2 regions of the Robertmurraya beringensis genome follow, and region 1 is predicted to be linked to the other one. Evidence: riboswitches for the same ligand, from Rfam matches in the RefSeq annotation. Region 1 holds a riboswitch; the other holds the start of a gene.
The links. A riboswitch is a leader RNA that binds a small molecule or an ion and turns the genes downstream of it on or off. The one in region 1 is predicted to bind FMN.

Region 1 (16,422 bases):
GCTGGCCATAGAGAGACCATTGCTAGTAAATAAAAACTTAAACACACCAAAAATAATAAAAGAAACTCAAGTTTTAATAGCTTTCCCCTCAACCTGCTTACAACCATCATTTCAACGCCGTTCTTAATTAAGTCAGCATTTATTAAAAACCCAATAAAAAACGCTAAAATAGAAGCAAGAAAAGGAACAGGACTTAATACCACCTCTACAATAATATCTGATAAGTTATTTGGAAAATGGATAGGTATCCATACAATAAATAATAATCCACATATATATCCGAAGAAAAGTTTCAACAGTTTTTTCACATACACAAAAATCCCTCCCATAAACAATGTATGAGAGGAATCAATCTTGTTACACATTTATCTAATAATTAGTCTTCATGTATGTGTAGAATCCGAAAACCAAAATCCTTTAGATCTAACAATAAATTCTAAAAGATTTCATTTCCTTCCAAAAAGCGATCTTGATGTGTTGCAATTTGTGAGACAGTAGTATTTGTTAAATACTCATCCTTTGTTTGCTGGCTTTTAAAATAATTTTCATAAATGCTGTATCTTGTAACTGTTCCTACATAAGTTGGTCCATCTAACACGGGCAACCCATCAATTTGTTCTTCCTCAAGTTTAGTAAGCGCACTTAACAAAGTGTCTTGATGAGAAACAACATGACACTGATGCTTTGGAATCATAATACTTTTTACGAACATGTCAATCACCTCAGGAAAGAGTAAATGTCTTCCATATTTTATTCGTCATTAAGGGTAAAAAATCCTTTTTCATCAAATCCTATTTACTTTCATGATAAAGGTTTATGTCAAAGTTTTTCTTCATCATTTCAAATACTTTGTGACGGTTTTTCCACTCATCTTCTTTTTTCCAAAGGTCCTTACTTTTGTCAATGATTTCACATCGAAGTGCATGATATTCCTTTTCGGCTTTCTCACGCTTTTCTCGAAGTAAATTCATAAATCCATATAATCCAACAATGATGACAAGGACATAAAGATTACTTGATTGATTAACAAATTGTGAAAACATGGATGCAAAAGAATACGAGTACGGAGTCAGTACTACTTTATAAAGATAGTAAAAATAAAAAAAACAGAGAAAAATGGTCGTCCACATCACAAGTAAATGGCGAAGCTTTAATTTATCAAACTTCCTTTTTTTATCTATTACTTTTTGTAACATTTGCCTAGTTGCTTGGTCCGTTCGATCGTCCAATAATAAGATTTCCGATTCCATTATTCTACCCTCCCCCTATCAAATAAATATGAACTTGTCCGACGTTTTATGATGATTCAAAAAAAAGAGCTAAGCCATTTGTATGGCCCAGCTCAGGTTACTTACTTAGCGGTATGGTTAAGGTTTGTCCAACTGTTATTTCGTTTGATGGTAATGAATTTGCCTTCTTAATAATATCAATACCAGACTGTGATTTATAGTACTTCATAGCCAGTCTAAATATGGTTTCTCCTCGCTGAACTTTATGGTAAACAACTGTTTGATCTACAGGCTCTGCTTTTGTGTTTGAATTAGTTGAGCTTTCTGGAGTAATCGTTGTTTCTTGGACAGTTTCGATACTATTGGCCCGTTCCGCATTTGCAGATTCTTCAACAGCACTTGCTTCTGCTCCTCCATTCTCGTCCGCCACTGCTTCTTCTGTTACCGTATTTTCTTCCTCTACCTCTTCGGCAATATCCTCTTCTGCATCCGTATAATAAACAGCTTCTGCTCCCTTACTTTCTTCAACCGTCGAACTAACCGATGATTTCTGTGACTCGTTATATGTGTAAATACTAAAAATCACGATTGGAAGTAAGATAAAAAACATACCTAGCAAGCGAATAAGGGGATACTTTACTTTTATTTTTGTCTTTTTTTTCAATTGTTTCTGTTTATGAACTCGACTCCTTGGTGGAAGCTTTTCATTTGAAAGGGTAGTATTTCCATCCTTTGGCGAATCTACTTTTTGATCAACATCCTTCATCCTTTTACGAAGTTTTTCTGCTTGATCTCTAATAGGCTCTTCTTTATTCATTTCTTTCACGTTCCTCTCTTATCCTCTCTTTTCTTTTGATAATAAATCCCAATAACGTATCAATAACAAAATGCATCGCAATAGTCACCAGGAGATTTCCTGTCCACTCGTATATAACCCCAATTAAGAAACTGAGGAGAGTGATATTCAAAAAGAGAAACCAATTAAATAGATAACGATAATGGATTAAAGCAAAAATAACGCTAGATACAATCAATCCAAAATGAGTTTGTATGACCCCTCGAAATAGAATTTCTTCACAAGTAGCTACAATTGCTGCAATAAAGAGAATTTCCCACCATTTTCTCTTCGAAAACAATTTTTCATTCAACCCTCCATCGTCATAATAAGAGGAAGGAAGAAATTTCATAAACATTGCATCTATACAAACGATAAGTAATCCTGCAGGAACCCCTACCCACCAGATAAAAGGGTCGTTCCAGTCAAAGAGTTCGAGAAAGGACTTCAGACTGTCAAATAATAAACTCCCAATAATTACGGAAAGAACCACGAGTATGACTTGTGTCAAGTAGAGGTGTTTTAACAATTCCTTATCTGATAATTCATCAATCAATTCTTCATATTTACTTTTCATAACTAGTCCCACTCTTCGTAAGTAAGCCCCTCAAATATTCCTTCCACTGAAAAGGCGTAAACTCTACTTCATCTGAACACTTGGTTTTGTATCGATCGTAAACAATTCCACACACATGACAACAATCGTCTACGGTGCCGTGGGAAACTTCTCCAAAGTAAGAAAGAACCCCTTTACGTTTACACTCCTTCGACTGAATCCAGTTCAAAATCTCCACTATCTTTTTTCTTTTATGCTTTTTTCTAGTGTTAACATACTCTATAAACCGTTCTTTCTCTATTATTAAATCCATACTGTTCGTTAGACTACGGAGAAAATCCCTTGTTAATCTCCAAGATGTTTCTGTAAATCCCCCCATCTGTTGAATGGATTCCTCCATTTCTTCCCACTCATAAAGCAGCTGATCTCCAAAATGTCGAAACAACCAACTTATTTGATATTCTGTAGGAAGCTCTCCTTCTGCTAACTGGTAAGGAAGCTGCTCATCATGGGGAGAATACAAAAGAATAGATATACTATTCTCCCCATCCCTTCCAGCTCTTCCGATTTCCTGTAAGTAAGACTCTAACTGCAAGGGCATATGAAAATGGATTACAAATCTCACATTTTCTTTATTGATTCCCATTCCAAAAGCGCTAGTTGCACAAATCACATCAAGCTGCCCTTTAATAAATTGCTGTTGAATCAGTATTCTACTTTCCTGGTCAAGCCCACCGTGGTATGCCATTGCTCTTGGAACCCCACTGTCCCGAAGAATAACGGCTACTTCTTCAGCTAATTTTTTACTAGAAAAATAGATAATTCCTGGACCTTGTAAAAAAGATACCCATTCCAACAGCCTATCAAGCTTTTCTTTTGTATCGTAGACATAGTCTACGACCATTTTAATGTTGGGACGGTCTACGGAGGACACAAACTCCTCCCACTTGTCTAACTTTAATGTTCGGACAATATCGGACCGAACCTCTTGATCTGCTGTGGCTGTCAAAGCAATCGTTTGCGGACTACCAAGAGATTCTCGAACGTCACCTAGCTTTAAATAATCAGGCCTAAAATCATAGCCCCACTGCGAAATACAATGTGCCTCATCTACCACAAATAAGCTGATGACTAGCTTTTTTAGCTTTGTAACTACGAACTCATTCATTAGCATTTCAGGTGAAATATAAATAAACTTATACGTATGCAATCGACCAAACACACGGCCTCTTGTCTCACGGTCTAGAAAAGAATTTATTGCTACTACCCGTTTTTCACCTCGTGACATCATCTGTTCAACTTGGTCCTGCATCAATGAAAGCAATGGAGTAACTACTACCACTACACCTTCCATTAGATAAGCTGGTAGTTGATAACAAAGTGATTTACCTGTTCCAGTTGGGAGCATTGCAAGGACATTCTTTCCATTTAACAATGCTTCGACAATCTCTTTTTGGCCCATTTTAAATTGGTTGTAGCCAAAATGGGTCTTTAATTCATATTCTAGCATCATAATAGGTCACCAAATTTCGCAATCACTAATCGAATTTGAAAATAATCTACATCTATTATTTCTCGGATTTTCCTCAACTGCTTGGATGAGGCTTTTTGAATCGCCTCTTTTATCCTTTCCTGAAGTGGCACTTCAACAAATCGGTCAATATTAAATCCGTTCACGAAAAGGGCAATCTCAACGATATGATCTTGAATTGTACTTTCTTTTAATTTTCTTATTCGGCCGATTTCTACAATCCCTTTTCCTTTCTTTATTAATTCGAATGTTTTTTTGGCAGAAGCTGTTAACTGCTGAAACTCATCAGTCACTGCCATTCTAGCTAATAATGGATAGGCAGAAGGATTTTCTTCGATTGAACTCATTAAAAAATGAAGCAATGCTTGAAATTGAAATCGATAGTTATTCTCTTCGATACCAAGCATTTCGATGGTTTGCATTTCCGTTAAACCAATTGACTCAAACCCGGACAATCTTGCAACTAATACGCTTGGGTCAATCTTCAGTTCTGAAGACTCCAATAAAGCCTGTAATTCCCTTAACAACTCATGAGGAAAGTTCTTGCTGTTTCCTTCCGATGTTGCGAACAAATGCTTAATCCAATTTTGAGTATCTTTATTTTTCTGAACAGGTATATAGCTTGTTTGATTATTGATTTGATTAGAGCATACTTGAATAAGTAAAGATAATCTTTCCCAAAATTGTAGACAATTGTGATACCTTCCTCCTTGCAAGTTTTTCAAGAATGGGTACATTGAATACAATTCATGAATCAAAAGTTGTCCACTTTCGCTAATGCCAACCTGCTGATCGCCAGAAATATATATAAATTCATGTTTTATTAGTTTGCTTATAATGCTCTCATATTGCTCTCTTGTTAAATGATGTGCTGTATGAAAAAAGGAATCCAATTGAAAAAGATGTGAGTCCTGTATGGTTTGAGATGATTTTTTCCCATTTAATAAGTGAAACACGCTTGAGCTGCTTCGTTCTTTACCAAGTTTTGATAAACAATATAGAACGACGTGTTCAAGAATATTTATCAATTTACCTCACCTTCGATACTTAGGTTTTTTTGTATTTTTATGTCTATTATTGTAGCATGAAATGAGTCGCATTTAATGAATAAAAAATGCCATTAATGTCCAAACCCTTATATGATAAGCATTCTCAATACTTTTTCTATTGAAATGTTGACCATTCAGTTTTACAATAAGATATGAGGGATGCATTCCTAGTGAATTTGGGAATGATAAAGAATACTTGTTTAATTTTTTGGGAGGTATTTTACATGGCAAAATACACAATTGTAGACAAAGAAACTTGCATTGCATGTGGTGCTTGCGGAGCAGCTGCACCTGACATTTACGATTACGATGATGAAGGCATTGCATTCGTTACTCTTGACGATAACCAAGGTATCGTTGAAATTCCAGACGTACTATTAGACGATATGATGGATGCTTTCGAAGGTTGCCCAACAGATTCTATTAAAGTGGCTGATGAAGCATTTGATGGAGACGCACTTAAGTTCGAATAGTAAATAAGTAAAAGCAACGGCTTCGCCGTTGCTTTTTTTTGTGTGACTATACAGCTCTACTTTGCACTTTTTGTTTGTTCATCCATGTTCCCATTCTTGCAAATAAAAGCATAAAAATAACTGATATTAAAATCCCCTTAACAAGGTTAAAAGGAAGTATTGCCGTAACAATCATTTGCCTTGTTTCTTCTCCTGACATAGCAGGTGTATTTAAGAAGAATGTATAAGCAGGCAAAATAATGTAATAGTTAAGCACACTCATTAGAACTGCCATAGATATTGTACCCACAACTAAGCCAAATGTCATACCTTTTGAGGATTTCACTTTCTGATAAATGTAGTATGTTGGCAATATAAATAGGATACCCGCAACAAAATTTGCCACGTGGCCAACAGGAACTCCTGTTGCACTTCCAGTTAAAAAATAATCAAGTACGTTTTTTAGAAGTTCAATTAATATTCCAGCTACAGGTCCGAGTATTAAAGCACCAATTAAAGCTGGGACATCACTAAAATCCACCATTAAAAACTGCGGAAAAGGTGGAAGTGGAAAATTAAGAAGCATTAATACATACGAGATGCTACTTAACATTCCAATCAATACAAGTGTTCTTACGTTAAAACTTTTCATTTCCCTCTCTCCTTTTTTTAGGATCCATCTCACCTAAAGAAGAAAGGTTCAGCATCACGTACCTCATTAAAAAAACCCCAAGCGATTCGCTTGAGGGAGTTTGATTAGAAGTCACGCTTAATAAACGTTCAAAACTCTCCTTTTTGAACGTCTGCAGAACCTCCATCTTCTCCCATCCAGACTTTACTGTCGGCTTTGGAATCGCACCAAATCCTGCCCAAAAACCAGGCTCGCGGGCTTAGAGTGTTACACTCATTACCGCCGGTCGGGAATCACACCCTGCCCCGAAGATAGACCAATATTATATTTTCCACATCATTATAGCTTAGTTCGTATTTTTTGTGAAGAAGTTTGCATTCTGAGTGAATTATTTTTTGTCCTTCTTTTGTATTTGTGTTAAATTATTAAAGTATATATACATACGAAATTGATTAATTTTAAAGGAGATAATCATGGAAAAAGTTCTTATTTTTGGTCATAAAAATCCTGATACTGACACAATTTGCTCAGCGATCGCTTATGCAGAATTAAAAAAAGCTCTTGGTATGGATGTGGAAGCCGTTCGATTAGGAGAAGTGAGCGGTGAAACACAATTTGCTCTTGATACATTCAAAGCAGAAGCTCCAAGACTCGTTGAAACAGTTGCTGGTGAAGTCAACAGCGTTATCTTAGTTGACCACAACGAAAGACAACAAAGTGTAAGTGATATTGATCAAGTTCGTGTTATAGAAGTCATTGACCATCACCGTATTGCAAATTTTGAAACGAGTGACCCACTATACTACCGCTGTGAGCCTGTTGGTTGTACGGCAACTATTCTAAACAAGCTTTATAAAGAAAATGATGTTCAAATTCGCCCAGAGATTGCTGGTCTCATGCTTTCTGCCATTATCTCTGATTCATTATTATTCAAGTCCCCTACATGTACAGCTGAAGATGTAGCAGCAGCAAAAGAATTAGCTGAAATTGCTAGTGTAGATGCAGAAAGTTATGGATTGGACATGCTAAAGGCTGGCGCAGATTTAAGCGACAAATCCATTCAGCAATTGGTATCCCTTGACGCAAAGGAATTCCAAATGGGAGCTAGTAAAGTAGAAATTGCACAAGTGAATGCAGTAGATATTAACGATGTATATTCAAGACAAGCTGAATTAGAAGAAACATTATCAAACATCATTTCAGAAAAAGGTCTAGACCTGTTCTTATTTGTTGTAACAGATATCTTAACAAACGATTCAACAGCTCTTGCATTAGGAAATGCCCGTTCAGCTGTAGAAGAAGCATACGGTGTAACCTTAGAGAATAACAAAGCCGTGTTAAAAGGTGTAGTTTCACGTAAAAAACAAATCGTACCAGTCCTTACAGATCTATTCAATTCAAAAATGTAGTATTTTTAGCGCAAACTTTGAAAGTTTGCGCTTTTTGTTAAAAAATTTAACAAAATCGTGACTTTAAAGCATTAAAGCGTTTACATTATTTGTTCTGAACGTTTTAGTCCATTGACAGATAAATGTTCGTTTTGTAAAATAATCAGAAAATTGATAATTGGGTAGGTGTTTTGAATGTTTCAAATTTTAGTAGCCGATGCAATAAATGAGGAAGGTCTTTCTCCCTTATTAGATTTTAACGAAGGCACATTAATTCAAAAAAAAATTAATGATCCAGAAGTAGAATTAGAAAAAATTGATGCGCTTTTAGTTCGAAGCGCTACAACTGTTACTGAAGATCTGCTCGAAAAAATGCCTCAATTGAAAATTATCGCACGTGCTGGTGTTGGTGTCGACAACATCGACGTAAATGCGGCTACGAAACGAGGAATCATTGTCGTCAATGCTCCAGATGGTAATACGATTTCTACAGCTGAGCATACTTTTGCCATGATGGCATCCTTAATGAGAAATATTCCACAAGCCCATCAGTCGGTTAAAAATCTTGAGTGGAAACGAAATGCCTTTATCGGAACTGAACTTTATGGAAAGACTCTCGGAATCGTTGGTATGGGTCGTATTGGTTCTGAATTAGCTAAAAGAGCAAAAGTGTTCGGCATGAATGTAAAAGTATACGATCCTTTCTTAACCAAGGAGCGTGCATTAAAGCTAGGTGTTTCTCATGGTAGTTTGGAAGAAGTATTAGCAGAAGCAGATATTATCACAGTACACACACCATTAACACCAGAAACTAAAGGACTTATTAACGAAGAAACATTAAGTCAAACGAAAAAAGGTGTATACTTTCTTAACTGTGCCCGCGGGGGAATTATCGATGAACTCGCTCTAGCGAAGTTCGTTGGCAATGGGCATGTAGCCGGAGCTGCTATCGATGTATTTGAAGTAGAACCACCTGGAGAACATCCGTTATTTAAATATGATAATGTAATCGTCACACCACACTTAGGTGCGTCCACAAAGGAAGCCCAGCTTAATGTTGCTACACAGGTAGCTAAAGAAGTTCGTATGTATTTTGAAGGCAAGCCAGTCCAAAACTCTATTAACCTACCAGCAATGTCTAAAGATATTTTTGAAAAGATCAAACCATTCCATCAGTTATCTAAGCAAATCGGATCCATTTTATCACAGTGCATGAAACAAGGAGTAAATGAAATCTCTATTACTTACTCTGGCACCGTAACAGATCTTGAAACATCTTACTTAACAAAAGCCGTTCTTTCTGGATTCTTTAAAAATAGAATAGATGTGAACGTCAATGAAGTAAATGCCTTACTAGCTGCCAAAGAAAGAGGCATTACCGTTGGTGAAAAAATATCAACGAATACTTTTGGTTATGCAAATAGCATCACAGTCACAGCTAAGGCAGAAAACCATCAGTTTACGGTAAGAGGTACCTTTATTGACCATTATGGGCCAAGAATTGTCTACTTAAATGACTTTGTAATCGACTTTTTACCTGAAGGAAATATGGTTTATATTCAACATATGGACCGCCCAGGTGTCGTTGGTAGAGTGGGTAAAATCCTTGGAGATCAAGAGGTAAATATAGCAACCATGCAAGTGGGAAGAAAGCAAGCAGGTGGAGAAGCTATCATGGTTCTATCATTTGATAAACCACTAGATGACAAACAGATGGCAACTCTAGCAGCTCTTGAAGATATAGTATCGATTAATCGAATCAATCTATAAAAAAAAGAGATCGGAGGGTTTTCCTCCGATCTTTTTCTTATCCTAGTGGAAGTATTTTACGCTCTCCTTTTGAGAACGTCATAATTTCTTTATATCCTACCTCTTTTGCAAGCACCAATGCCTGATCATAGTCAGCACCAACATGCTCTGGAAAATGGGCATCAGATGATAATACGATTGGTATCTTTTTATCGAAGCACATCTGCAATAATCGTTTGTCAGGATACAATTCACCGATAGGCTTACGTAAACCAGCTGTACTAATTTCTACACATGTTTTCGAGTTCGCTAGTGCTGTTGTCGCCTTATCATATTGCTCTAATAAAAACTCTTCTTCCTTCGGTATATATTTAAAAATTTTCACTAAATCCAAATGACCGACAATATCAAATAAATTTGACTCCGCTAATGTTACGACCTGTTGAAAGTAATTTCGATAGACTTCATGCAGATCACGCTTTTCCCATTCATGAATATATTCCTTTAAATCAATTCCAAAGTCATCTACCCAATGAATCGAACCAATTACGTAATCGAAATCATAGCTTTTAATAAAAGCTTCCATCTCCGCATGTTTTCCAGGAGTATAGTCCATTTCAATCGACATTTTTACATCGATCTCATGACTCCATGCCTCATGAAATAAATTCACATAGTCTTTCATGTCATAGTATCTACGTTCATTTACCCATGGATTTTGAAGAATATCTGCTGTTTGATAGAAATGATAAGCATGCTCAGAAATCCCAAATTGCCCGATTCCCTTGGCCTTTGCCTCATCTGTAAATTTCTTTAAATAATCTAACGTTAATGTCCCTGTCTCCAAATGATTATGATAATCTGTTAACATCCAACCAGCCTCTTTTAGAATTTTCTTTCTATTATATACCGATTCGAAGGCTGCCGCAATGACAATTCATATTATTCTAATTGCAATACTTGTCTTGGTATGATTATATCATTTTGTAACTGATTCACCTGTTTTAGCTGCTGCACAGACTTACCTGTTTTATGAGCAATGTGTTCAAGTGTATCTCCTTCTTGAACAACATATTTATTTGTATATGATTCGTCAATTGTTAGCGTTTGATTCGCAACTATCGTATCGCTAGTAAGATGGTTGGCAGACTTAATCGCATGAATACTTATATTGTATTTTTCTGCAATAGCCGATAGTGTTTCCCCCATTTTTACTGTATGAGTGATGTTTGATTCTACTTTTTCCGCAGACAACACAACGCTCTCCGATTCTTCTTTGGCAACATAAGTTTTTCCGTGTCCTTCATAGAGTCTCGTTTTTGCAACTGTCTCTAATACACTAGAGTCATCTTCCCTTTTTTGTACCACTACTTCTTGTCCCACTTTTATATCACCTAATGCTAGCACTGGATTAACAGCATTTCTCTTATCAACCGTCCACTCGTTAAGATGAACTTCAAAGTGCAAGTGAACACCAGAAGAGTCACCGGTGCTTCCCATTTCACCAAGCTGTTGACCTGCTGTTACCGTATCTCCAGCATTTACGAACCTTGCTTTTAAATGAGCATAAACCGTTTCAATATTATTTTGATGTTTCACGAATATTACATGTCCATATGAACCCGAATAGTAAGATTTAGTTACAACTCCACCGTCAACGGAGTAGATGGGTGTTCCTAGCGAAGATGCTATGTCGATTCCTTTGTGGCTCCCTTTTCTTGTTCCATATGTATCGGTGATCATTCCATCAGCCGGCCAAATCCAGTCAGCGGTCTCCTGACTAATATTCATACTTGCTTGAGAGTGTTTTCCTCCGAGAAATAGCAATGTGACACATAATGCCATTAAACCCGCAATCAAAAAACGTTTTATGTAGTCTCGCATTTTTTTCCTCCTTGTTATTGTACTCTCCTTTCTCACTCTATGACAGCCTGTCTAAAAAAAGACCTCTATCTAAAAAGTACAATTAAGGAAGCAGCCTCCTTTTATATATCCTCACTTTTAAAAAAGTGAGTGATTATTAAAAACACATTCGTTATTATTTGGACGAAGTGTTTTCTTTTATTCATGAAAGATAGAAAAAAAGATCAGCAACTTTGCTGATCTCCTCTTTTTTTAGTCGATAGATTGTTTATTTGCTGCGATTGGTACTTGGATTTCTTCTTGCAATGAAAATCGTCCAAGAGTATCAATCGGTGCATTACTAAATTTCACTTTTTCAAATCCAAAGCTCTGCGCCGTTAAAAGGATGGCTTCAATAGATTGTATGGTTTCAGGAGTATCCTCTATGTTTACCTCTTCGTTGAACGTGATGTTTACTCTATTATTGGTTTCTTCTATAGAAACTGAGGTGATTTGCTCAACCAATAGGGGCGCTTTTAGGTTATGTGTTTCTATATCTGTTTTCATTGCGTTATAAGCTTCTTCAATGGTAGAAAATGATTCTGTAAATGGAACAAGGTAAGGTTTTGTTGATTCATTATTTGGATAATATAAATAAAATGCGAGATTTGAGGTCTTTTCCACCAGTTTTTCAGTGATAAAATCGTGACCAGTTGACATACCTTTTTCTGTTTCATTCGTTGTAAAAATCGCTTTTTCTAGATTGAGGTTGAGTAGTAAATGCTGAATGGCATTTAAAAATGGTATACTAGCTGTTCCATTTTGATACGGATGGTCAGCCGCAACATTGACATTCAATGTACTGTCATTCGCATCTATTGAAAAGTCAGCCTCTAACGGATAATAATCATCTAGTCCCCACTCTTGTTCGTCCATACTTGCCATGACCTCTTCTATCTTAGCCAGTTGATCTACTTGGTCTGAAGATTCAATCAAGAAGCTAACTGGAATAATATTTTGAACTTGGCTGTCTGGAATAGCTAACGTAAAAACCTGCATGGCTCCTAAATCCTCTGCATATATGGCAGTTGTCGGGTCTTCCGTCGCTTGGAATGTAATATCATTCATTTCAGTCGAGTTTTCTTCGTTACCAACGTCCATTCTTGCTTCATTTTCGACAGTTGATTCTTCCTTTTTTAACGAAGTATTTTGTTCAGTTGCCGCTTCCTCTTGTGTGCTTTTATCTGCTGAATGATTGATACTTGCTCCATCAAATAAATTAAAGGAAAGAATGGCCATTAAAAATACTGCTGCTGCGGTTGCAAATGAGGGAATAATCCACGTTTTCCTCGGCCGTTCTTCTAGCTTTTTTGAAATATTCTCGTATATGTCATGAGGATCACGATGATCTTTAAGCTTTGGCATTTCTCGTAACCATTCTTCTAGTTGTTCATCACTTATCTTTTTCATCGATTCCCCTCCTTTTCTAAAAGTTGTTGCATTTCCTTTTTCAGAACTTTTAACGCACGGTGTTGAGTAGTTTTCACTTTACTTTCAGTCCAGTTTAAAGCTTCTGCGGTTTCGGCGATTGAAAGCTCTTGAATATACCTCATAATAATTACGATACGCTGGTCAATTGTACAATGATCTAAGCATTGGTAAATATACTGATATTCTTCCCTTTCCATCGCAATCTCTTCAGGAATGGGATTCATATCCTTCACTTGCTGAGTTGACCAATCAAATTTCTCAATGATTCGTTGCTTCCATCCTTTTTGCTTCCTGAATGAATCAATCGCTACATTTCTAGCGATAGAGAAAAGCCATGTCTTTTCACTACTTTTTCCTTCAAAGTTTTTATATGCCTTCAAAACTCTTATATATACCTCTTGAGCAAGATCTTCAGCTTGCTCTCGATTCTTCACCATATAAAACAAGAACTGAAATACGTCTTGATGATATTTCTCGTACAACTCGTCAAAAATCGAGTTCACCGGGTTCCCCTCCCCGTTCATCTAATTAGTCGATCTTTATGTATAAAAAGTTACACTTTAAATATATTATCTATCTAAATAAAAAGGAAGGATTTATTACATAAATCCTTCCCATCATACACAATATTCAATAAGACATGTTTCCCGTGAATCAAGAATATTCGGCATTCTTTAGCAAATTATCCAGTTATTCGAGGAATTTGAAAGCTAAATGTCGTACCATGGTTAAGTTTGCTTTGTACCGTTATATCACCTTTATGAGCTTGAATAATATTCCTTGCAATCGCCAATCCTAAACCGGTACCAGATCTGCCTCTTGTTCTTGCTTTATCTGCTTTATAAAAACGCTCGAACACAAATGGGAGATCTTCTTCGGAAATTCCAGAACCTGAATCACTTACTTCCACATGGAAATTTTGATCATCGATTTTTGCTATTACCTTAACCGCTCCACCTTCTGGTGTATGTCGAATTGCATTATCAATCAGATTCGTTAGAACCTGCTCAATACGGTCTGGATCAAATACAGTAGTGGAGAATTTTAGATCATGCTCGTAAAGTACCTCAATTTCTTTTTCCTTTGCCAGCCCTTGAAACTTACGTATAATCCTTTGAATATACGAGTCAATTTCAACGGGTTCATTGGTTAATTGGATATGTCCAGCCTCCATACGGGCAAGATCTAACAGTTCGTTCACAAGACGACCCATCCTTAGTGATTCATCGTAAATCACTCGTGCCATTTCTTTCTTTTCCTCTGTTGTCTCAGCAATATCATCTACGATTGCCTCGCTATAACCCTGAAGCATAGAAATAGGCGTTCGTAACTCATGAGATACATTCGCAATAAAATCTTTCCTTAGCTTGTCAAGCTGTCTCTCTTCTGTCATATCACGAACAACAGCCACTGCACCACGTATGAATGTATTGTTATAAAGTGGACTAACAATGACCACCCAATGACGACCTTGAACGGAAAATTCCCCTACTTGTTCCTGCTCCATGTCAACTGCCCATTGGAAAAGCTCCATGACATCATGTGGAACCGCTTCTGCCTGAACTGGTTTTCCTTCTTGTGTAAAATACCAGTGTTGCAAAAAGCGCTCAGCAGGGGGGTTTGTGATTAAAATTGTTCCATCCCTATTAAACGTAATAACTCCATCTGCCATACTACTTAATATGCTGGACAGTTGTTCTTTTTCCTGACTTAAGGCATTCATATTAAACTTTAATTGCCTTCCCATCTGGTTGAAAGCAGTTGCCAGCTCTCCAATTTCATCCCTGGTAAGAATAGGAACCTTCGTATCGAACTTTCCTCTTGCCGCCTCCACAACAGCCTCCCTCATTTTACGTAGTGGGGCTGTGATACGAGTTAATAAGAAGAAAGCAAAGATAGTGGTTAGGATGATCGCAATGCCAGCAGCTAAGAGGATAAACTTTGTTGTTGATTCAGTTGTTTCATGAAGGGCTTGTAATGATTGAAAAATATAAACAGCCCCGTCTTCTCCGTCAAGATTTGAAATCGGTACTCCAATAATTAAAATACTTGAGTCTCCTTGTGTTTCAGAAGAAGGAATCTCAACTATTTTTTTTGCCATTTTCTGCTGTTCTAATACTTTTGATAATTCTGTATCTTTTTGAAAGAAACTTACCGGCAGCTCTAAGGATTCGGGGATATCCGGAGAATAGAAGAATTCATCTTCACTTCTTATCACCATTGCCCCTGTAACGTCGTCAAGTAGCTCCCATGAAATTTGCAATCCAATCTCTAATTCCTGATCCTCTACAAAATGAGCCATATTAGAAGCAAGATTGGTCAAATTGCCCTCAGTTTCATTTATATGATAATTCTCAAAAAACTCTAGTAACAATACCGTTAAAATTAAAAGCACAAATGATACGAGTAGGAGTATAGTGAACCATAGCTTCCCAACAACACTACGCCAAAACATTATTCATTGACTACTTCGAACTTATAGCCAACACCCCATACAGTAACAATCATTCTAGCCGCTTGCTCAGATACTTTGTTTAACTTCTCTCGCAAACGTTTTACATGGGTGTCAACAGTTCGTAAGTCTCCGAAAAACTCATAATGCCAAACCTCTTTCAGCAATTGTTCTCGGTCAAACACCTTATCTGGAGATTTAGCTAAGAAATATAATAACTCATACTCTTTTGGTGTAAGGCTCACTTCTTTTCCATCTGCTAAAACACGGTGTGCATCATTATCAATGGTCAAATGAGGGAAAACAATCACATCTTTAGCCGTTGTTTCTGTGTGTAAATAACTCGTGCTTGAAGAACGACGGAGTAGTGCTTTTACACGTAATACCACTTCTCTTGGGCTAAACGGCTTGACAATATAATCGTCTGTTCCTACTTCAAATCCCTGAACGCGGTTTACTTCTTCTCCTTTAGCTGTAAGCATAATAACAGGTGTTGCCTTTTTTTCACGAAGTTCACGACAAACCTCAATTCCATCCTTACCAGGCATCATTAAGTCTAAAAGAATCACATCATAGTCATTGCTTACCGCCTTCGTCAATGCTTCATTTCCATCTTCCGCTTCATCAATCATATAATTTTCACGCTCTAAATACATTTTCAATAAACGGCGAATTCTTTCCTCATCATCTACAACTAGAATCTTAACTTCCTTTTCCATTGACAATCCCCCTAACTATTAATTACGTATGTGTTTAGAAAACAGCCCTCACGAAAAGTAAGGGCTATTTGAAATCTTTCTTTTAGGATCCTGCGTAAGAATGAAGCCCTGCAATCACAAGGTTGACAGCAACTAAATTAAACATAATAATAATAAATCCAATAACAGCTAACCACGCAGATCTTTCCCCATGCCATCCTTTAGAGAGGCGAAGATGTAAAAATGCTGCATAAAAAAGCCAAGTAATAAGTGCCCAAACCTCTTTAGGATCCCAGCCCCAAAAACGGGTCCAAGCGATTTGTGCCCAGATCATTGCAAAAATAAGTCCACCTAATGTAAACACTGGAAAACCGATTAACACTGAACGGTAGCTGATTTCATCTACTAAGTCTAGATTAATATTTTTTGTAAATGGTTTCAATGCTGCCCCAATTCTTTTTCTTAAGACTAAGCGAAAAAGACCATATAGGAGGATACCCGCACCAAATGACCAAATAA
Region 2 (16,422 bases), on a different contig from region 1:
GCGGACAATTACAAAAGTTAAAAGAAGTACTTGAGACAGAAGAAGTTCATAGATAAAGAAAGAGCCCGCAGGCTAGGAATCCTGTGGGCGAAGATTTAAAATTTATACGTCCAGAAACGTTCGTTATTTACCCAAGCAATCATGTCGGGATCATTTGCTTTAAGCTTTTCGGCCATATTTTGAATCATTAATTGCGTTTGCGACGCATGAGCCTTGATCGTGGCAATTTTCTGATCAGATACAGCTGTGACATCATTGACGATATCTGGTGCTCCGAGCTCATCCAATGTGTTTTTTGAAAAAGCTACACAGTGAAGCTTAGGTCTTTTTTCTGGAGCTAATCGACCGACGGCTTTCACGACCGCAGCCCCCGTTGCATCGTGGTCAGGGTGTACGGAATATCCTGGATAAAACGTGATGATTAATGACGGGTTCACATCGGCAATAATTTCTCCCATATGATCCGCTAATCTTTCAGGATCTTCAAATTCTACCGTTTTATCGCGATATCCGAGCATACGTAAATCTTGGATTCCAATCGACTGAGCTGCGTTTTGAAGTTCCACTTTACGAATTTGCGGGAGCGACTCTCTTGTTGCAAACGGTGGATTCCCTAAGTTCCGTCCCATTTCACCAAGCGTTAAGCAGGCATATGTGACAGGTGTCCCGTTTTGGATATGCAAAGCAAGGGTGCCTGAAACGCCGAATGCCTCGTCGTCAGGGTGAGGGAATATAACTAAAATTTGACGTTCTTTTTCCATGATGCGCTCCTTTCTACTCAAATGGTGTTGGACTGATTTGGAAGGCAACTGCTAGTTTACCTTGATAATCATGTCCAGCCATTAATAATCTATTTTGATCATCTACTTCAAAATGAGTGATTCCTTCCGCATAAACCCAGCCAATGTTCAGCTTCAAGCCAATGCGGTAAGGCCCATTTCCTTTGATTTGACCAATCTCATATTTCACCAGTGCATTGCGAATAAATGCCCCTGAGGAAAAAAAGGATTCATCATTATGAGTTGCATACGCTCCATTTGTCGTTTCTAAATGTATATACACATCTTGGTTCGCAAGACGGTTTAGCTCTTTTTGAACTTCTTCCACTATAACGAGCTCCATATTATTTCCTCCTTCACTTCATTAACGCATGTAATAATCTTTATTTTACTAAAAACATGAGGGAAAAGCGAAAAGTAGGATTGTTGTTTTTATAACAAAATTCTGTCGGTAAGAGTTTTAGGTTTCCTTTTGCGAAAAGATTATGTATAATGAGAGCAATTTAAATAGTATTCCTTCGGGGTCGGGTGCAATTCCCAACCGGCGGTGATGAAGCAAGAGCTTCTTAGTCCGTGACCCGTTTGAGTGTTCATTCAAACGGTGGATCTGGTGAAACTCCAGAGCCGACAGTAAAAGTCTGGATGGGAGAAGGAAAAAAATTCTGGTTTACGTGTATGGGTGAAGTGTACCCATTTTTAGACCTTTATTTGACATTGCCATTTTTCTGACCCCGTTCCTTTATTGGTGCGGGGTTTTTATTTTTTTATGACTCCATTTCGAAGGAATATGGTGGCAACAGGTTATAAAAGTGTGGTTATGACTGGTTGCTAGGTAAAAATTAGGTTCAAAGGTCATAAACGATGGTTTATGACACGTATGGAAAGAAAAAAGGTATGCCTAGGTCATAAAAGTTTGTTTATGACCTGTGTTGGTGAAGAGTTTTGTCTTTAAGAGTCATAAGCTTTTGATACAGTCTAACGAGAGATTCCCGAGGTTTTCGGAAATGCTACAAGAAGGAAACTGGTAAAACGAGCGGCATAAGTAACTTAACCAAGGAAGGAGGCAAGAAATATGTTTACAGGGATTATTGAGGAAATTGGACTTGTAACCAATACAAAGAATACAGGGCAATCTTCGGTGTTAACGATTGAGGCCAATCATATTCTCGCGGATGTAAAACTTGGCGACAGTATCGCCGTGAATGGGGTTTGTTTGACGGTTACTTCTTTCACGTCTAACGCATTTACCGTAGATGTGATGCCAGAAACGATTAAGGCAACCAGTTTACGAGATGTGGAACCAGGTTCCCATGTCAACCTGGAAAGGGCCATGGCAGCTGGCGGACGGTTTGGTGGTCATTTTGTGTCGGGGCATGTGGATGGCCTTGGGGTGATTAAAGAAAAGAGAGAAGTTGCCAACGCTGTGTACTACGAGATAGAAGCAGCGAGCGATCTCTTACACTACATTATTGAAAAAGGGTCCGTTACGGTAGATGGGACAAGTTTAACCGTTTTTGGTGTGTCAGAGACGAGTTTCCTTCTCTCGCTGATTCCACACACGTTATCAGAAACGATAATCGGGCGAAAAGGGGCTGGGGACATCGTAAATATTGAGTGCGATATGATTGGCAAGTACATTTCACACTTTTTATCCAAACAATCCACTCAAACCATTCAAAAGAGTTCTTCTCTCACCACTCAATTTCTAGAGGAAAATGGGTTTAAATAAGGAGGAAAAGACATGTTTAATTCGATTGAAGAAGCATTGGAAGACTTAAAGAATGGAAAAGTAATCATCGTCTGTGATGATGAAGATCGAGAAAACGAAGGGGATTTCCTTTCGTTAGCGGAAAAAACAACTCCAGAGGTCATCAATCTAATGGCCACGCATGGAAGAGGGTTAATCTGTGTTCCAATCGAAGAAGAGCTAGCTCAGAAGCTCGAGCTCATGCCGATGGTGGCAAGAAACACCGATCCCCATGGGACAGCCTTCACCGTTAGTATTGATCATAAAAGCTCAACGACTGGTATATCGGCCTTTGAGCGTTCGGATACCATCTTACAAATGCTCAACCCTGAATCTAAGGCAGCTGATTTTAAACGCCCAGGTCATATTTTTCCACTCATTGCAAAAAAAGGCGGGGTGCTTAAGCGTACGGGTCATACGGAGGCGGCTGTTGACTTGGCCATATTATCCGGAGCAAAACCAGCAGGGGTTATTTGCGAGATCATGAATGAAGACGGGAGCATGGCACGTGTTCCACAGTTAAAAGAGATTGCTGATAAGTTAAATGTTAAAATGATTACGATTAAAGATTTGATCGAGTATCGTAACCGCGAAGATCGCTTAATTCAAAGAGAAGTGGAAATTGAGCTTCCTACCGAGTTTGGCCAATTCCGAGCGGTAGGTTATTCCAATTTGATCGATGGCAAAGAGCATGTGGCTTTAGTAAAAGGAACCATTGACCCTAGCAAACCAGTTCTTGTTCGCGTTCACTCCGAATGTTTAACGGGTGATGTGTTCGGATCGTATCGCTGCGACTGTGGTCCACAACTTCATTCTGCTTTAAGTCAGATCGAGCAGGAAGGCGCAGGGGTGTTACTGTATTTGCGCCAAGAAGGTCGAGGACTGGGACTGTTGAACAAGCTAAGAGCGTATAAGCTGCAAGAGGAAGGTTACGATACGGTTGAAGCGAACGAAAAGCTTGGCTTTGGTGCCGATTTAAGAGAATACGGGATTGGAGCTCAAATTTTAAAAGATTTAGGAATTAGTCAAATTCGACTGTTAACGAACAACCCTCGAAAAATCAAAGGATTAAAAGGGTATGGCTTGGAAATTGTCGATCGTGTGCCGATCCAAATGCAATCAAGAGAAGAGAACGAAAAGTATTTAAAAACAAAACAAAGTAAATTAGGACATTTACTACACTTTTAGGAGGAATGAATTATGGGAAGAAGCTTTGAAGGGAATTTAGTTGGCAGTGGGTTAAAGGTTGGAATCGTTGTAGGTCGTTTCAATGAGTTTATTACAAGCAAATTGCTAAGCGGAGCACAAGATGCTCTGAAAAGACACGGTGTGGCTGACGAAGATGTAGATGTGGCTTGGGTACCAGGTGCATTTGAAATTCCACTAATCGCTCAAAAAATGGCCCAAAGCAAAAAATATGATGCAGTAATCACATTAGGAACGGTTATTCGCGGATCCACTCCACACTTCGATTATGTATGTAATGAAGCAGCAAAAGGAGTACAGGCAACCACATTAAACACAGGAGTTCCTGTTATTTTCGGTGTGTTAACAACGAATACAATTGAACAAGCGATTGAAAGAGCAGGAACAAAGGCTGGAAACAAAGGCTGGGAATCAGCGGTTTCAGCGATTGAAATGGCGAATTTAGGTCGTATGTTTGAATAAAAATAGATGAAAGCCGCTGGAATTGAACCTCCAGCGGCTTCTATTTTATGCGTTCACTTTTGCACCAAATGTACGGTACGCACCGTGCATCGTTGGTCCAACATATTCATTTAACTTAAAACCATGTGCGATTGCAGCTGTAATGAAGTCCTTTGCCGTCGCAACAGCGTCCTTCACGGAAGCACCTTTTGCAAGCTCGGCAGTAATAGCTGAAGAGTATGTGCAGCCTGCGCCATGAATGTAAGTGGTGTCAATTTTTTCACTTTCTAGTAGAGTAAATTCTTCACCATCAAACAGAACATCAACGGCTTTTTCATGATTTAGCTTACTTCCACCCTTAATTAATACATACTTGGCACCAAGGGCATGAATCTTTACAGCTGCTTGCTTCATATCTTCAATCGTACGAAGTGGAGCGGTTTGTGCCAGCTGACTTGCTTCGAATAGATTTGGAGTGACAACAGTTGCTCGTGGTACTAGGATTTCACGAAGAGCATCCGTAGTTTCTGGGTGCAATACTTCGTCTTCCCCTTTACATACCATAACTGGATCAATAACGACGGTTTGAAGTTGGTTTTCATCGATTACCTTAGCAGCTAGTTCAATGATTTCCACTGTACCTAACATGCCTGTCTTCATTGCATCGATTCCTACCGAAAGAATCGTTTCAAGCTGTGCTTCTAGCGTTTCAATCGCGATAGGAAACACATGGTGATGCCAATGATTTTTAGGATCCATAGTTACAATCGTTGTTAGAGCGGTCATTCCATATACACCAAGCTCCTGGAATGTTTTTAAATCTGCCTGAATGCCAGCGCCTCCGCTTGTGTCAGAACCAGCGATTGTCATTACCTTTTTTAATGTCATGTGTTGAACCTCCTATGAGCTTTATTTTTTTAATCATAGTCTAGTTTCCTAGATGTTTCTAGTATTTTCTTTCGCTTACCTAAATTAGTAATCAACTGTGCTGAATTTGTAAATAAAGGCGAATAGACCTAATAGTCTTTCTCCTCTTTCCATATTAAAATAGAGGCATATATTCTTTAAGAAAGGTGGACGATGAGCCTGAGTAGAACAGGGATTATTTTAGCAGGTGGACAATCAAGTCGTATGGGACAAAACAAGGCATTGATGATGATAGACGGTGTACGGGTCATCGACAGAATTACAAACGAACTTGAAAAAATCACGGATGAACTTCTCATCGTCACCAACACGTTTCAAACGTATGAATATTTGAACATACCGATGGTTGAAGACGAGGAAAAGGGGAAAGGTCCCCTTGCCGGAATACAAGCAGGGCTTAAAGCTTCCAGGTCCGAGGAAAATTTAATAGTGGCCTGTGATATGCCGTTTATCTCTTCAAGCCTGGGGGATTTTTTACTAGAGGAGTTAGAAGACTACCAAGCAGCCATACCAAAGCTTGAAGGTCGAATGCATCCTTTGTTTGGTGCGTATCGAAAGGATGCATTACAAGCGGTTTCTCAGTCTTTAGAGAGGAACGAGCTTCGTATCATGAGTCTACTTCAGAAACTTAAGGTGAGGTATATTTCAGAAGATATTTTAAGAAGAGAGGGCATCCATGTGGAGGATACCGCTGTTTTTAATATGAATGATCAGATAGAGTATGAAAAAGCGAAAAAGCTGGATCGTGATGGAGCCTCGTTTTTATGAGAAGAACGTAGGGATATGATACAATCTTAAAGACAAGATAGAACGGAAGTTGGTGCAGACATGAATTTTGAAATATCCAAAGAGCCCCTTGATACGCAATCGATTATTGACAAAGTCGTTCAAAGGGAAGCGGGAGCCATTACAACGTTTATTGGAACGGTAAGAGAGCTAACCGCAGGTAAAAAGACTTTATATTTAATTTATGAAGCGTATGAGAGCATGGCTGTGAAAAAGTTGGAGCAAATTGGACGTGAAATCGAAGAGCGCTGGTCGGGAGCAAAGGTGGCGATCTCGCATCGAGTGGGGAAGCTTGAAATTACGGATATAGCTGTTGTCATTGCTGTATCTACCCCACATCGTGCCGATGCGTATGAAGCCAATCGTTATGCTATTGAGCGAATCAAGGAGATTGTTCCTATTTGGAAAAAAGAGCATTGGGAAGACGGAGAAGAATGGATCGGAAATCAACTTGAAACGGTTGCTTATCCAAAAGGAAAACCAGAGGAGAGTGATTTAGGTGAATAAAGTCATGTTTTTCGCTCATCTGCGCGATGCGGTTGGGGAAGAATCGGTATCCGTAGACCTTACAGGGAAAACCATTGCAGAGGCTAAAGCGATTCTAAGTGAGCAGTATGGAGTGAATTTGGATTCGGTTATGGCAGCTGTAAACGAAGAGTTTGCTAGTGATGAAGATGTGTTGAGTGATGGAGATGTGGTTGCTTTTATACCACCAGTTAGTGGGGGCTAAGTAGAATAGCTGAGCCGGACAGAGGAAGGAGGTTTTTAGCATGGATGATCGGTACTCGAGGCAAATTCTTTTTTCACCGATTGGAAAAAGTGGACAGGACAAGCTAGGATCTAAGCATGTGCTGATGATCGGTGCTGGTGCACTTGGATCGGGAAATGGTGAAGTGCTTACGCGCGCGGGTGTAGGGAAGCTAACGATTGTGGATCGAGATTATGTGGAAGCGAGCAATCTGCAAAGACAGCAGTTGTACACAGAAGAAGATGTTCGAGAGAAGCTTCCGAAGGCAATTGCAGCTGAAAAGAGATTGAGAGCTATAAACAGCGAGATTGAGATTGTGCCGATTGTTGGCGACGCATCGCCTGACATCTTAGAGGAGCTTGTTGTGGATGTGGACTTGATCTTGGATGCGACAGATAATTTTGAAACGCGAATGGCCATTAACGATATTTCTCAAAAGTACAAAATCCCTTGGATCTATGGTGCATGTGTAGGAAGCTTTGGTATGAGCTTTACGATCATTCCTGGCAAAACTCCTTGCTTGAATTGTTTGCTGAAAAGAATTCCTATTCAAGGAATGACCTGTGATACAGGAGGAATCATTGGACCGGCTGTGCAGATGGTCATTGCTCATCAATCAGCAGAGGTTCTGAAGATTCTGGTGGAAGATTGGGAGGCGGTTCGTGATTCGTTTGCGAGCTTTGATTTATGGCGAAATCAATACACGAGCATGAAAATGGGAAAAGCAAAGGACCCGGGATGCTTGTCGTGTGGAGATCTTCGAGAGTATCCGTATCTCGATAAGGAGAATCTTTCACGCTCAACAGTCCTTTGTGGTCGTGATACGGTGCAAATTCGCCCTCCACGACAAAGTGAGTTGAATTTAGCGGACTTAGCGGATCAACTAGTAAGGTTGGGGTACGTGGTGAAGGCAAATCCGTATTTGCTTTCGGTTGAAATGGACGAGCAGCGTGTGGTTCTTTTTAAAGACGGTCGGGGGCTTGTTCATGGGACGAAGGATATGAGTCAGGCGCGGTCAATTTATCAGAGATTGTTGGGGTAGGTTGGTAGTTGGAGAGACGATTTTTGAGTGCTTACTTATTAAAAGACACAAGAAAAGACGTATGAATACGTCTTTTCTTTATTTATTAACATTTCTACATTCGGTCCGCGCATTTATCGGTTGGCAAATCAGGGTTAAGCACACCCCGAGCTGATATATAGACGGAGAAATTCCGCTTAATTAGTAATAATTATGAAAAAATGATCAAATAGACGGAGAAATTCCTACTATTGGCTCGAAAACTACGAAAATAGGAGATTTTGCTTTGTATAAGCGGAAATCCTTCCCTTATTTACCCCGAAAAAAGCTCCATTCTGTATTTAACCGGAAAATCTCCGCTTAACTTACTTTTGCTGGTCACTCGATTAAGGACAAGCCATCATATTTAATCTACTAATATCTTCTATACGACTTCTTTCTGCAAAATTCTACAAAATCCATCGTCAACCGTTATAATAAATTCTAGGAGTTTGTAAGGAGGGTGAAGATGAACGAGAAAGAGGTACAGTCGCAATTAGAGGCCTTGCAGAAGGAGCTTACGGAAGCGAAGCAACAAATGGCGGCCTCGCTTGCATTCAACGAGATACACCATCACAATCAATCAAAAGTGAGAGGTATTCCGAAATCAATAGTATGGAAGTTGTTGGGAATGGTCCTCTCCATTCTAGTTATAATCGGAATCATTTTCACGATAAAAGGGACCCATCAAGCTACCGTACAATCGGGTAGTTTCATAGAGCAAATAAAAGACTTGTCGTCCCTAGCGTCATCACAGGCGTACGTGAAGGCGGTAATTGAAAAAGAGGACAATCAGCTGTTTGGGAAGGATATTAGCACAAATCTTCCAGGAACAAAGAGAAAGTTCCTTCTAATTATCCCTGGTACGGTTACAGCGGGAGTTGACTTGACTGGAATTACTGAATCCAATCTCCATGTAAATGAAGAAGAGAAGATAATAGAAATCAAGCTTCCAAAAGCCTCCATTATCCAAGAGCCCACACTAGACTTTGACCAAGCTCAGGTGTTTTCTGTAGAAGGAATCTTTCGGGATGAAGTGAATTGGAATGAGGCTTACGAGCTCGCAGAGGAGGCCAAGGGGCTTGTAAAGGAAGAGGCCATTTCTCAAGGGCTCATTCAGGTGGCAGAACAAAATGCAGAGAAAACATTTACGGAGTTTTTCTCAGCCCTTGGATATCGAACGGTGATCACATATGAAGAGTAATTGGAATGGCTGGGAGTCCTACATCGGGGACGAGTTTAAAAAGGAATACTTCACTAAGCTAGAACACATGATTGAAGAGGAGTATGAACAGTATACGGTCTATCCGAAAAGAGAGCACATCTTTTCTGCATTACAGTACACAAGGTATGAGCAGGTGAAGGTCGTCATACTTGGTCAGGATCCTTATCACGGCCCAGAGCAAGCTCATGGCCTGAGCTTCTCGGTCCTGCCAGGTGTTCCTACGCCTCCATCGTTAAAAAATATTTTCAAAGAGTTACAGAATGATGTTGGCGCACCCGTACCAAACCACGGGTATTTAAAAAAATGGGCCGATGAAGGGGTTCTTTTGTTAAACACGGTCCTAACTGTTCGAGCGGGTCAGGCACATTCTCATAAAAAAATGGGCTGGGAAATTTTCACCGATGCAGTGATTACCAAGCTTAGTGAGAGACAGAAACCGATGGTGTTTGTGCTATGGGGGAAACCAGCACAAGAGAAAAAGAGATTGATTTCGGACCACCATCATATCATTGAAGCTCCGCATCCAAGCCCACTTTCTGCTCATCGTGGCTTCTTTGGGAGCCGACCGTTTTCAAAGGCAAATGACTGGCTGAAAGAGAAGGGCTACACAGAGATTGATTGGTCTATCAAATGAAATAGGAGGGGATTACATGAAGGTGGAAAGAAAGGACTGCTTTAAGTGTCAGTATTTCTACGTGACCTGGGATCCTCATTTTCCAAAGGGATGTAAAGCATTTGGATTTAAAACAAGGCAGCTTCCGTCGGTTGAGGTAATGAAGGCTTCGGGACAGGCTTGTCTTCGTTTTGAGAAAAAGTAACGCTATTCTTTGGAAAAATCAGTAACAGGTCGTATACTATAGGGTAGACGAGGGTTTGAGGTGAATGAATTGGATATTAGTGTGCAAAAGCTACTTTTAAAAATGGAACAGGAGCTGCTGGCAGCCAAAGCAAGTGGGGCGAATTCACAAGTGAGAGAACGAGTTCAAGCGATTAAAACATTATGTGAGCTTGTCCTTGAAAGCCAAATGGGTGAGACCACACGTGAGCTACCTCGAATGAATCCTGTGATTCCAACAAACGAAAAGCAAATTCTAACTCCTTCACCCCTTCAAACACAGCCGAAAAAGTTGCAAATAGACGATGAAAGCAATGGAGATTCACTGTTTGATTTTTAACATAATGGGGTGGAGAGGTTGAAAACATTTATTATCATTGGAGCCATTAATGCATTTTTAGCAGTGGCATTGGGGGCCTTCGGGGCACATGGTCTAGAAGGTCGAGTGGAGCAAAAATACTTAGAGATTTGGAAAACCGGAGTCACGTATCAAATGTTTCATGCTACTGGCTTACTAATTGTGGGTGTATTGCTTGGACGTTTGCCGGCAAATGCGCTTTTATCTTGGTCAGGCTGGATGATGTTAATTGGTATCATTCTTTTTTCAGGAAGCTTGTACGTTATGACTTTAACGAAAATTAGCATCCTTGGTGCGATTACACCACTAGGGGGCTTGGCGTTTTTAGCTGCATGGATTTTAATCATCGTAGCAGCAGTAAAATATTTGTAAACAACAAGGAGCATCCTGCTATTGAAGGATGCTCCTGTTTTTATGCGTTATTAGCGAGGAGGATAAGAAGCTAATCCGGGAACATAACCAGGATAGTCATACTCAAGTTCCTCATCAAAGGTTGCATAGGCGAAATACACCATTGGAATTAAGTATCTCATGCCGGTTTGTGGATCGCTTAAGATTAAGTGATCCCGCCCAGCAGCTTCAATAATTCCTTTAAAGGTTCTTGCTAAGCCCTCATCATTTCCGTCAAAATTGGTGTACACAGTAGTTAGCTTTCCTTTGTTTAGGCGGAAGATGTTTTCAATATACGATTCCTCTAGCGGCAGCATACCTGGCACTTGAGGACCAGCTGATGGCGCGTTAAAGGCGCCTGTGTAACCTGGAACAGCTCCAGCAGGTGGAAGTGTTGAGCCCGCTGGCATAGTAGGATATGCTTGGGGTGCACCGTATGTAGGCGCACCGGTGCCAGCGCCGGCTACTTGGCCTGCTGGCGGATATTTTGGTGCACTTGGCTGGATGGGGGCTCCAAAATAAGGTTGTTGGTACCCTGTTTGTCTGTAGAAAGCATTTGGATCATAATTTTGTGACAAAGAAATCCCTCCAATTAGTAATCGTATTTAATATACTTTTGGACAATCCTGCTGGGATGGACTGAAGAAGCAGTGTGCCTTAAAACGACCTGTGTTCCACTGGTTATACCACTGAGCGGGACAAGGGCCCGATGGTCTAAAAAACCAAAGAGCATTTGAAGCGGGATGAAATCGCTCCCCTTTTATTACACGTCTTGCAAGCTTTATCTCATTTTTTCTTGCAGCTTGGTAAAAGTAACCTTTGACGGTTGCTTCAAATCCACCCGGACGCTGAAAGACCATTTTTTGTATGTCACGAATGTCTTTAAAATCCAGACACTGTCCTCTTACTCTGTTCACACCAACATTTCCAACTAACAGCATACCTAAATTTCCTTCGCCTTCCGCTTCTGCTCGAATTAATCGGGCCAAAAGCTTTACATGCTCTTCTGTGTAAGGGATCACACCCATGAATTTCACCTCTCTTCGTGTTGTACCTTCTGTGGTGAGATGAAAGGGTCAAATAAAGGAACAGCTCACTAATTCATTCGTATGTGAAGGGAAATTCTTTTATTCCTAGGAAATAGAAAAAACCCCCTAGCAAAAGCTAGAGGGTTCATAAATGCTTAGTTTACGTGTAAGAAGCTATGTAGACGATCAATTTCTAGTAAATTTCCTATAAAGAAGGCACCAAATTCACCGTAACGTGCACTCACTTCATCAAAGCGCATTTCGTACACGAGCTTTTTAAATTGTAAAGCTTCATCTGAGAAGAGTGTTACTCCCCATTCGTAATCGTCAAAGCCAACAGATCCGGTAATGATCTGCTTTACTTTTCCTGCATACCGTCTACCAATCATCCCGTGACTGCGCATCATGGAACGGCGTTCTTCCATCGGTAGCATGTACCAGTTGTCATTTCCTTGGCGACGCTTGTCCATTGGATAGAAGCACACATGCTTTGCTTTTGGTAGAGTTGGATACAAACGAGCAAGGATTTCAGGGCTTTGATAAGGGTCCTGATCAGCTGGAAGATAGTTGCTTAGCTCTACTACAGACACGTAAGAATGAGCTGGAATGGTATATTCAGCAAGCATCGTCTTATTGAATTCTGTTTCGATTTCATTTAATTCTTCCATCGTTGGACGTAAAATCATCATCATAAAATCAGCTTTTTGACCAACAATTGTATATAAAGCATGGCTGCCTTCTTTCTTATCTTGAGTGGCATTCCATTTTTCTACTAAACCTAAAAATTCATGAATCGCGGTTTGTCTGTCGTCGCTTGATAGTAATTTCCAAGCACTCCAGTTAATTGTACGGAAGTCATGTAAACAATACCAGCCATCAAGGGTTTGTGCTGCTTCTGCCATTTGTTTCACTCCTCATTAGAATTATTATAATGTACAAAACATACTATACCATAGTTTCACCAGTAAACGTGTGAATAAAACCTGAATTTTCACTATGGTTAATTAAAAAAGGATATTTTTAATGAGAATGGCAGATAGTAAAGAAGATAAGGGTTTTTGTGGATTATTCAGAAAACAAAAACTTTTTATGTGGAAACGGTAACAATCTGTGAAACGGTTGAAATTTTATGTGGTAAGCGTATGCTAAAGGTATAGTACATAAGGGAGGATTCGTCATGAGCGACCTATTTACAGGACTGAAGGAAAAAGTAAGTGGACAAAACATTAAAATCGTTTTTCCTGAAGGTTTAGACGAAAGAATTATTAATGCAGCTGGACGTTTAGCTGAAGAGAATGTTTTAACGCCTATTTTAATAGGAAATATAGAAGCAATTGAATCAAAGGCAAAAGAATTAGGCGTGTCTTTAGAGAAGGCTGAAATCTACGATCCAAGTCAATTTGCAATGATGGATGAGTTAGTGGCATCCTTTATTGAAAGAAGAAAAGGGAAAGTAACGGAAGAGGATGCACGCAAGATTTTACTTGATGAAAATTACTTTGGAACGATGCTTGTTTATTCAAACAAAGCTGATGGACTAGTAAGTGGTGCAGCCCATTCAACAGCTGATACGGTAAGACCTGCGCTTCAAATCATCAAAACAAAAGAAGGCGTTCGTAAAACATCAGGTGTATTTGTTATGGTACGCGAAGAGGAAAAGTATGTGTTTGCTGATTGTGCAATCAATATTGCTCCAGATGCACAAGACTTAGCTGAAATCGCTGTAGAAAGTGCAAAAACAGCAAGAATGTTTGATATCGAGCCGAGAGTGGCGATGCTTAGCTTCTCAACAAAGGGTTCTGCGAAATCTCCAGAAACGGAAAAGGTATCTGCTGCTGTTCAAGAAGCAAAGCTTAGAGATCCTCTTCTTGTATTAGATGGAGAGTTCCAATTTGATGCTGCATTTGTTCCTTCTGTTGCAAAGAAAAAAGCTCCAGACTCAGTGATTCAAGGGGATGCGAACGTATTTGTTTTCCCAAGCTTAGAAGCTGGTAATATTGGTTACAAAATTGCTCAGCGTTTAGGAAATTTTGAAGCAGTTGGACCTATTTTACAAGGCTTAAACCGCCCTGTGAACGATCTTTCTCGCGGTTGTAACGAGGAAGATGTATACAAGCTGTCACTTATCACAGCTGCTCAAGCATTAAGTCAATAATTACTAGTGAGCCAGTTCTCTTTAACTGGCTCTTTTCTATGGTAAAATAAAGGCAAGAAAACACGAGGAGACGGAAACGATGGAAGAAGCGCAGAAACTATTAAACCAGCCTACCTGGCGAATTATTGATCAATCAAGTACGGGACTTCATATGAGTGCTCTTCATTCGTTTGGGTATGATGATACGCTCTGCGCCTCGATTGGTACCAAGGGAGCACCAGCGACGGTTCGGGCTTGGGTTCATGCTGATACCATTGTACTTGGAATCCAAGATACTAGATTGCCTTATATAAGTGATGGATTACAGTACTTGAAAGGTCGAAACTACGAGTATATCGTTCGGAACTCAGGTGGATTAGCTGTTGTCCTCGACGAGGGAGTTCTCAATCTATCAATTATTCTCCCAGAACAGGAAAAGGGAATTGATATCAATCGCGGATACGATGCGATGTGGACGCTTATTCAAGAGATGTTTGCTGATTTTGAACGCTCGATTGAGGCTCGAGAAATTGTAGGATCATATTGTCCGGGAAGCTATGACTTAAGCATTGATGGAAAAAAGTTTGCTGGAATCTCACAGCGGCGTTTGCGAGGCGGTGTGGCGGTTCAAATCTACCTTTGTGTAACGGGAAGTGGAAGCGAACGTGCCAAGGTTATTCAAGAGTTTTATAATCGAGCTACTAAGGGGGAAGAGACGAAATTCTCTTATCCAAAAATAAAGCCAAGGGTTATGGCTTCTTTATCTGAATTGTTTGGGGTTTCACTTACGGTTCAAGATGTAATGCTAAGGCTATTGCTCACCTTGAAAAAGAAGGCAGGGATCTTGCAAGCGGGCGTGTTAACGGAAGAAGAATTGCAAATGCTTGATTCGTATGTCTTAAGAGTCGTGGAGCGGAATGATAAATTTTTAGTTGAGGCGAATGAATAAGAGAAGTACAAAAGCCGTACCCAATAAAGGTACGGCTTTTCAACTAAGAGATATTATTGCCTACTCTCCCAAAATATATCTATTTTCTACTCAGCAATCTTTTCGAGATTTCCATTTCGGTCCATTTTGAATTTAGTGGCTGGGCGGTCTTCTTCTTCCTCTAACACCACTAGTTTACGAGCGCGATTCATGATTTTCATTAATGTCTCGTAATCTTCCTGGATGATTTCTGTATTTTGCTCAAGATGATTAATTTTTCCTTCTAGCTCTTCATTACGTCTCTTCAATGAAGCGATTTCGCGCTTCAGTCTCTCATTCTCACTTTTTAAAATATCCACTTGAATATTAGACCCACCTAGTGATCGTAGATACGAGATTACCGTTTCCATATTCATGTCTCTTGGAGCTTGCGTTTGTGATGCGACCGGGCTTGGTAAGGCCACTTGTGTAACGCTTTGAGCGATCTCTGCTGGCTCAATAGCCATTTCTTCTGAGAAATTTGGTACTTCATAAGTTTCTACTTCAGCTGCTGCAATTGGGCCAACTTCTTCTAGTGTTGGAACTGGTGGTGAGTATAATAGTTTCTTTTTCCCACCCTGGTCTTTTCCTAGTATTCTTTGACGCTGCTTTCGTTGCTTTTTAGCTAATTGTAATGCTTTTTCGTAGCGATGCCTTACAACGGCATTCCAGCGGAAACCACATGCTGCAGAGGTACGATTAAGCTTGTCCCCAACCTCTTCAAATGCATTTAGCTGTGTGCTTCCTTCTCTAACATGTCGTAAAACGGTTTCAGCTAGTAATAAGTCATTTTCATCTGTCCATGCATCTTGTCTAACTTTCATTCTACTCAACTCCCTAACCAGAATACATTTTCAAGTTCTTAGTTAAAGCATGACCACATGCGGCTGGTTTTATACAAATTGATTGCAAGGATAGTAGAGTTTTTTTCGAAAATATTTAAGATTTGACTAGATAGACAGGTTTTTTATGGATATTCGGCTAAGGATTACAGCTTGCATTAGGAGAAAAGAAACGGTAAAATACCGTTTAGATTATTAAAAAGAGTTTACTTGGCTTAGTTTGCACCGAAGAAAGGGTTGTAATATAGATGGCAAATGAATTTCGTGTGTGTGACGATTGTCAGGCCGTAAATTTAAAAACGTTGATTCCTCGACTAAAGGATATGGATCCTGAGGCAACGATTGAAATTGGCTGCCAATCATACTGCGGACCAGGGAGAAAGAAAACATTCGCATTCGTGAATAACCGTCCCCTTTCTGCGCTAACAGAAGAAGAATTAATGGATAAAATTAATAAGAAGCTGAAAAAATAAAATCACCTATTGGTACGGAAGATAGGTGGTTTTTTCTTTGATTATTTGTCTGATGGGATGCAAAATCGAGCCTTTATTTCGATAGAAATACCAGCGAAGAGAATGCAGCCCATCAGACATGTTACTACCCGAGTTGGGGAGAAAAAGGTTGAATATTGTCTTCTAAATTTGTCGAAATTCTGTAGATTTTTTCCTTTTTTAGGGTGAATTGTAGAATGAATCAAGTTATAATAGTTTAAAGATAGATAGGAAGAGGGATTCTACAGTGGCATATTCACAGGAAAAGCTAGTGGAGGAAAAGGTTTTTAAAGATCCCGTTCATCGTTATGTACATGTGAGAGACCGTGTGATTTGGGATTTGATTGGTACGAAGGAATTCCAACGTCTACGCCGGATTAAGCAGCTTGGAACGACATATCTTACATTTCACGGGGCAGAGCATAGCCGTTTTAACCATTCGCTCGGAGTCTATGAAA

Region 2: linked by a shared signal. The riboswitch ahead of ribE (riboflavin synthase) and the one ahead of ACFFHF_RS21270 (ECF transporter S component) in region 1 are both predicted to bind FMN.

Annotation. Positions count from the first base shown of each region.
Region 1 covers NZ_JBHLUU010000124.1:43,135-59,556, forward strand. The annotation lists gene ACFFHF_RS21230 (hypothetical protein) at 1-314, opposite strand, end outside; gene ACFFHF_RS21235 (CBS domain-containing protein) at 437-712, opposite strand; gene ACFFHF_RS21240 (YpbF family protein) at 792-1,250, opposite strand; gene ACFFHF_RS21245 (LysM peptidoglycan-binding domain-containing protein) at 1,348-2,046, opposite strand; gene ACFFHF_RS21250 (CPBP family glutamic-type intramembrane protease) at 2,039-2,641, opposite strand; gene ACFFHF_RS21255 (RecQ family ATP-dependent DNA helicase) at 2,631-4,133, opposite strand; gene ACFFHF_RS21260 (helix-turn-helix domain-containing protein) at 4,130-5,179, opposite strand; gene ACFFHF_RS21265 (ferredoxin) at 5,425-5,673, shown strand; gene ACFFHF_RS21270 (ECF transporter S component) at 5,720-6,304, opposite strand; FMN riboswitch at 6,465-6,600, opposite strand; gene ACFFHF_RS21275 (manganese-dependent inorganic pyrophosphatase) at 6,757-7,692, shown strand; gene serA (phosphoglycerate dehydrogenase) at 7,867-9,441, shown strand; gene ACFFHF_RS21285 (histidinol-phosphatase HisJ family protein) at 9,479-10,291, opposite strand; gene ACFFHF_RS21290 (peptidoglycan DD-metalloendopeptidase family protein) at 10,363-11,304, opposite strand; gene ACFFHF_RS21295 (RsiX family anti-sigma factor) at 11,536-12,732, opposite strand; gene sigX (RNA polymerase sigma factor SigX) at 12,729-13,256, opposite strand; gene ACFFHF_RS21305 (ATP-binding protein) at 13,436-15,211, opposite strand; gene ACFFHF_RS21310 (response regulator transcription factor) at 15,208-15,924, opposite strand; gene ccsB (c-type cytochrome biogenesis protein CcsB) at 16,007-16,422, opposite strand, start outside.
Region 2 covers NZ_JBHLUU010000032.1:212,111-228,532, reverse strand. The annotation lists gene ACFFHF_RS11710 (SRPBCC family protein) at 1-56, shown strand, start outside; gene bshB2 (bacillithiol biosynthesis deacetylase BshB2) at 96-761, opposite strand; gene ACFFHF_RS11700 (YojF family protein) at 775-1,122, opposite strand; FMN riboswitch at 1,290-1,437, shown strand; gene ribE (riboflavin synthase) at 1,852-2,508, shown strand; gene ACFFHF_RS11690 (bifunctional 3,4-dihydroxy-2-butanone-4-phosphate synthase/GTP cyclohydrolase II) at 2,521-3,714, shown strand; gene ribH (6,7-dimethyl-8-ribityllumazine synthase) at 3,727-4,194, shown strand; gene pdxK (pyridoxine/pyridoxal/pyridoxamine kinase) at 4,240-5,061, opposite strand; gene mobA (molybdenum cofactor guanylyltransferase) at 5,254-5,868, shown strand; gene ACFFHF_RS11670 (molybdenum cofactor biosynthesis protein MoaE) at 5,929-6,393, shown strand; gene moaD (molybdopterin converting factor subunit 1) at 6,386-6,616, shown strand; gene ACFFHF_RS11660 (MoeB/ThiF family adenylyltransferase) at 6,657-7,676, shown strand; gene ACFFHF_RS11655 (DUF4230 domain-containing protein) at 8,164-8,898, shown strand; gene ACFFHF_RS11650 (uracil-DNA glycosylase) at 8,888-9,553, shown strand; gene ACFFHF_RS11645 (uracil-DNA glycosylase) at 9,570-9,737, shown strand; gene ACFFHF_RS11640 (YwdI family protein) at 9,798-10,094, shown strand; gene ACFFHF_RS11635 (DUF423 domain-containing protein) at 10,113-10,484, shown strand; gene gerQ (spore coat protein GerQ) at 10,535-11,080, opposite strand; gene ACFFHF_RS11625 (cell wall hydrolase) at 11,108-11,530, opposite strand; gene hemQ (hydrogen peroxide-dependent heme synthase) at 11,686-12,432, opposite strand; gene pta (phosphate acetyltransferase) at 12,708-13,685, shown strand; gene lipL (octanoyl-[GcvH]:protein N-octanoyltransferase) at 13,765-14,613, shown strand; gene ACFFHF_RS11605 (RsfA family transcriptional regulator) at 14,700-15,455, opposite strand; gene ACFFHF_RS11600 (YuzB family protein) at 15,722-15,946, shown strand; gene ACFFHF_RS11595 (HD domain-containing protein) at 16,212-16,422, shown strand, end outside.